Regions from separate parts of the Chthonomonas calidirosea T49 genome, predicted to be linked through region 1. Evidence: riboswitches for the same ligand, from Rfam matches in the RefSeq annotation. Region 1 holds a riboswitch; the other holds the start of a gene.
What was found. A riboswitch is a leader RNA that binds a small molecule or an ion and turns the genes downstream of it on or off. The one in region 1 is predicted to bind fluoride.
Positions count from the first base shown of each region.

Region 2: another riboswitch for fluoride. It lies ahead of crcB (fluoride efflux transporter CrcB); the one in region 1 lies ahead of CCALI_RS15185 (DUF6062 family protein).

Region 1 covers NC_021487.1:2,126,051-2,128,984, forward strand. Annotated here, with positions in the region: gene CCALI_RS08810 (hypothetical protein) at 1-171, opposite strand, end outside; gene CCALI_RS08815 (DUF6062 family protein) at 168-908, opposite strand; gene CCALI_RS15185 (DUF6062 family protein) at 905-1,621, opposite strand; fluoride riboswitch at 1,661-1,745, opposite strand; gene gmk (guanylate kinase) at 1,825-2,445, shown strand; gene coaBC (bifunctional phosphopantothenoylcysteine decarboxylase/phosphopantothenate--cysteine ligase CoaBC) at 2,442-2,934, shown strand, end outside.
Region 2 covers NC_021487.1:2,547,936-2,550,869, forward strand. Annotated here, with positions in the region: gene recJ (single-stranded-DNA-specific exonuclease RecJ) at 1-1,630, opposite strand, end outside; fluoride riboswitch at 1,754-1,833, shown strand; gene crcB (fluoride efflux transporter CrcB) at 1,921-2,316, shown strand; gene CCALI_RS10630 (DUF190 domain-containing protein) at 2,330-2,671, shown strand; gene argC (N-acetyl-gamma-glutamyl-phosphate reductase) at 2,820-2,934, shown strand, end outside.

The sequences.
Region 1 (2,934 bases):
CATATGCTGTAACGCGTCGGCAAAAACCGCCCAAGAGGCAGGATCGAGGGGGGTGAGCCTGTTATTGCCAGAAGGGCTACGCCCCTCACGGGCGACCTGCTCGATTTGACGACTTGCCTCTTCTATCGCCAAAAGTGTCGCCATGAGGTGACGCTTATGTCCGTCGGTCATAGAACACCTCTGAGGTTTTTATGGAAGTCGCCCACCGTTAGCGCAACGGCCTCTATCCATGCAAGGCGTTCCTCCTCCCTTAGCTCGTGGCGATGGTGTACGTCATGCTTATGAATGTAGGCTTCCAATCGCTCAGAACGCTGCCGGAGTTTGCTTTGAAAGTCGCTCAACAACCACCTGGCAACCTCCAAGGAGGGTCTTTGTTCTAACAAGCGCAGTAGATGCGGAAAACAGACGCCCCACGCCTGCAGATAGGTTTGGGCTAAGTTGGCCTCAAGCCCCTCTTCCAAGAGATACTCGACCCAACTTTTCAGTGCAAACTGCTCATTTTGGCGACCGTGTTGGCATGCTAGACAGGTTTCTTGCGGGCGTAGCGTTGCCAATATGCGCCTGATCGTCTCATCTGGTTCCGATTTGCGGAGCATCGGGCGCTTCGAGGAGGTTTCGAGCGCCAGTGCCGTCACGGCTTCTAGTTGCCTCAGCACGCTTTCATAGAGGGTTGCTGTGCCTAGACCATCTCTCTCCATGGCCCACTCTGTTTCGACAAGCATCTGTGCATGACGCAGGCAAAAGCCGGCGGAGGCCGACAGACGCGCATGAATATCGGGCGCGAGCGTGTACTCATGAAGGAGGGAGCGTAGATAGCGCCGTTCATCCTCGTCTTGCATCCAGCAGAAAGGGCAACACGGCTGGCTGCAGGCCAGGCGAAATGTGGAGGTGAAGAGCGAGTGGCTCACAGTGCATCTCCCTCCTTATGCTGCAGGCCTGAAAGCTTACAAAGCGCACGCAGCCACACGTTACGCTCGGAGCCCATCGGCTCGTCTTTAAAACGATAGTCGTTTTTACGAATGAACTCGCCAAGCTCTTCGGCCAGTCGGTGCAAGCGCTCTTGCTCCGCCCTCTGCAGAAAACGCCAGCTTTCCGGCGGGGCCCAGCGACCAACCAGCTGTAAATGGGGCATGCACAGCCCATCCCCTTTGAGGTAGGCCGATTGCAGTTCGGGTTCGAGCAAGCTGATAGCAAGGGCTTGCGTAAAGCGCTCCTCGTCGCGCTGCTCCTCCTCACATTCTGGGCAACCTTGCTGAAAGAGGGAGCGATCTCGGCTTTGAAGGCGTTCTAAAGCGCGTTCCGCCAGGTCTTTATAGATGATAGCCAAGCCAAGCGCGTTTCCAGGGTGGGCGGATTGTCGGGCATGTCGTGGGCAAAAACCGAGGGAAGCGCGCAGTCGTAGCCGTGTGGGCGGGTCGTTTACCTCCTCATGAAAGAGGTAAGCGAGGCGACGCGCCCCAGCATCGGCAACGAGACGGCAGAGGGGACATCCTGGCTGCTGGACTGCAGAGAAGAGATCGTAAAACAGAAGATGCTTATCCACACGGCGCTTTCGGAGACGCCATTGCACCAAAGAGGCGATGTTCCGCCAGGCGGCACCAAGACGCAGCCTTTTTAACATTCTCTCCTCCTAGGCCCACCACAAGGCCATTGATCAGAGTGTGAGCTAGGAGCCATCAGCTCAAAAGAGAGCGGTTTGGGCAGCAAAAACAAGCGCCCTGGCGGCCTCCATCGCCAAGGTTCAATGTAGCGCAAAACGTCGGCTCTGTCAAGTGGTGAAAGCTCGTGCACCCCTTTTTCGGATTGTGCTATACTGCTTGCATCATGGGAGACGACGAACCAACCAGCGAGGCGCTTTTGTTGCCGCCCCGGCGGCGTGGGAACCTTCTTGTGGTATCTGGCCCCTCCGGAGTAGGGAAAGATACCCTTATTGAGAAGGTTCTGAACCAAACGCCCGGGGTCGTCCGCAGCATCAGCGCCACAACACGCCCACCGCGCGAGGGAGAACGAGACGGCCAAGACTATTTCTTTCTCTCTTCGCAGCAGTTCGAAGAGGCCATCAAGGAGGGAAAGTTTTTGGAATATGCGCGCTACGGAAGCTACTATTACGGAACCCCTAGAGCGCCGGTGGAACAGCAACTTCAACAGGGCTTAGACGTCGTATTGAAAATCGAGGTGCAGGGAGCCCTTCAGGTAAAGCGGCTATTTGCGGATGCGATCCTGATTTTTATAGCTCCGCCCTCTCTGCAAGAGCTGAGGCGTCGCCTGACTCAAAGAGGGACAGAGAGCGAGGAGCGCATCGAAGAGCGACTTCGCATCGCCCTTGAGGAGCTGGCGGCTTGGCCGCGCTACGACTACTATGTGGTCAACGACTTCGTGGAAACGGCCTGCGAGGGACTCCGTGCTATCGTCCTCGCCGAACGCTTAAGGATACGAAACGCATGAGCACCGAAGAGACGTGGCTTGCGGGAAAGTCGATTCTTTTAGGGGTTACCGGAAGCATCGCCGCCTATAAAGCGGCCGATATCTGCAGTCGTCTCGGGAAACTGGGGGCCGACGTGCACGTGGTTCTTACTGCAGCAGCGGCGCAGTTTGTTGGGCCGGCCACCTTTCGCGCCCTCACCCGTAATCCCGTCCTTACCGACGTGTTTGAGGAGCCTCATGCGCGCCGCATTGCCCATATTGAGCTGGCACAATCGGCCGATTTGGTGTTGGTGGCACCGGCCACCGCCGATATTTTGGCGCACATGGCTCACGGTTTTGCCGATGACATGCTCACCACCTGCCTTCTGGCCGTGCCTACCTCTACGCCGCTCCTTGTGGCTCCGGCCATGAACACGGTGATGTGGCAGCATCCGGCCACACAGGCCAATCTACGCCTCTTGCAAGAGCGTGGAGTTCACATGATCGAACCGGAGTATGGCCTGCTTGCCT
Region 2 (2,934 bases), 420 kb from region 1:
GCTCGTGAGACGTTTGCGCCGCCACGATGAGCTTGAGGTGCTGGAACTCCTTTCCGATCGGGCGGATGGAGCGGACGAAGGCGCCATAGCTAACGAAGATGGGCTCGGGGTTCTCCATGCCGAACGGGGCCATGCCCTCAAGCTGCTCCAGAAGCCTTTCATCAATCTGATGAGGGCTGAGCTCGGCATCTATATCGAGAACGGGTTGTAGATCTTCCTCCGTTAAGCGTTGGCGTGCGATCTCCTCCATTCGCTGGGTAAGGTCGGCAACGTTCTCAAGGCGAATGGAGAACCCAGCAGCATGGGCATGGCCTCCTCCATCAATAAGGAGAGGACGACACAGCTCAAGAGCCTCACCGAGGTCGAAGGCCTCGATAGAGCGCGCTGAACCGCGTCCCTCGCCGGTTTGCGGGTTCAATGCCAGTACAATGGAGGGGCGATGAAACGCTTCGGTAAGCTTGCCTGCCACCAGGCCAATGATCCCGCTGCTCCAGCCCGTTCCCTTGATGATGATGCAGGCTCGCTCGTGCAGACCCTCTTGCTGCACTCGCTGTATGGCCTCTTGAAAGATCCGTTTCTGTTCTTCCTGACGGGTGCGGTTTTGTGCATCCAGCAGGGCTGCGAGGCGCCTTGCCTCGCCCGGATCGCTGGTCAGCAGGAGATCGAGAGCGGGTTTTGTTTCATCCACACGACTCGCCGCATTTAGGCGGGGGCCAAGGCTAAAGCCGATGTCGCGCACCGTGAGGAGGGGGGCGTTCTCCTCTGCCTGGGGCTTCTGAACCCCACTTACTTCAAGGAGTGCCTGAAGACCTGGCTTCTTGGTGTAAGGCAGCTGCTGAAGTCCAAAGGTAACAAGCACGCGATTTTCGTCGAGTAAGGGCATAAGGTCGGTGATGGTGCCGATCGTCACGAGGTCTAGAAAGGCTTGGCGATAGCTCTCCACTTTTAGGCCGAGATGGCGAACAAGGGCCTCGCCACAACGAAACGCCACTCCCACGCCCGCTAAATAGGGAAACGGATAGCGCGAATCGGCACGATGTGGGTTGACGACGGCAACGGCACGCGGCAGAACTTCAGGGGGCAAATGATGATCGGTGATGATGACATCTATTCCAAGCTGACGCGCGTATTCAACCTCCTCCACACGGCGAACGCCGCAGTCGGTTGTGATGATGAGGCGCACGCCACGAGCCTTCGCTTGTGCGATCGCCGCATGCCGGATGTCGTAACCGTCTCTCTTGCGATGCGGTACAAACACCTCCACTTCAGCGCCGAGGCGGCGCAGCAAGCGAGTCCATAGGGCTGCCGAGGTCACTCCATCGCTATCGTAATCTCCATAGACCAGAATCCGTTCGTGGCGATGTAGGGCCTGTTGGATGCGCACGCAGGCAGGCTCTACGTCGGGTAATAAGAAGGGATCGTGCAGATGATCGAGATGAGGATGGAGAAAACGGTGCGCCTCTTCCACTGTTTCGATGCCGCGTTGCGCCAGAAGTCGCGCGACGATGGGATGGAGATCGCCGCCTTTGAGAAGGCGTTGTTCGATGGCGGGCTGTGGCGGAAGAACGCGCCAACGTACCGTTCCTCCCAAATCGGCGTTCATACCGGAACGAATGAGCGGAGAAGCCATGATGCCCTCGTTGAAAGGTTTCTGATATTTTAAACTATCCGGGGCCTTTTTAGAAGCGGAAAGTTTTTTCGTAAAGGCCGGTCTTTACTTGAAGGGAGTCCTAGGGTAAACTTATAGGTACCCATGGATAACGGTGATGGAGGCCGCCGAGACGTTTTGACGTCTGAACCGCCGCTTTGTAGGCTAATGGCTCCTGGTCGGATACGTTGCGCCGATCAGGGGTTTTTTGTATCTCTGGCTTCCGCGCGACGTAGAGGAAAACTCATATAGAGGAGGATTCGTCTAAGAGAATGAAGGATGTCTTTCTCCGTATGCTCTATGTGGGAGTAGGTGGTTTTTTAGGCGCCAACGCCCGCTACTTTTTAGGAGTATGGATTCAGCAGCACGTTAATGGGTTTCCGGCAGGAACCCTCGTGATCAACATTACCGGCTCCTTCGTCTTGGGGTTTATGGTGACATTGGGGCAGCTTTTAGTATGGGATAGGCGGTGGACGCTGCTCATTCCCATCGGGTTCATTGGGGCCTACACCACGTTCTCGACCTTCGAAAACGACTCGCTAGGCCTGGTCTCCGATGGGGAGTGGCTACGTCTTGGCGGCTATGTGGTCGGAAGCGTTCTAGGTGGTTTTCTCGCGGTCTATCTAGGAAGAGTGTGTGCTTTGTTGCTTTTAGGCCGAACGGTTTAGGAGGTAGCAGGATATGAAGATAGAAGGTATTGGCAAAGTGCTCACAATCTATATAGGCAGTTCGGATAAGTGGCATGGAAAGCCTCTCTATGCGGCCATTGTGGAGCGCGCTCGGCAGGAAGGTTTGGCCGGGGCCACCGTTCTGGAGGGGGTTGTCGGTTACGGAGCCAACTCGCGCATCCATCGCAGTAAGCTTCTCGACCTCTCAACCGACCTACCCATTCGCATTGAGATCATCGATCAGCCGGAGCGTATCAACGGTTTTCTGCCGATTCTGGATGAGATGGTTCAGGAAGGGCTTATTACCGTCCGAGACTGCGAGATCATCAAATATACACATTCGCAAGCCCCGTGAGCTTGACCGCAAGACAGATGGTTTTTGCTTTGTTACCGGTTGACTTGAAGAGGCTCTCTGCGGTAAGATTTCTATCTCATGCCGTAAATTGTGCCGGACTTTTGATCGTTTTTGCGCTTCTGACAGGCGCTTGACAAAGGGGTAGATAATGCTTAACGTAGGAATCGTGGGGGCTTCTGGCTATGCGGGCGGTGAGCTATTGCGGCTGCTTCTACGGCATCCCCACGTTCAGTTGCGGTGCGCATTTTCGGGCACATATGCCG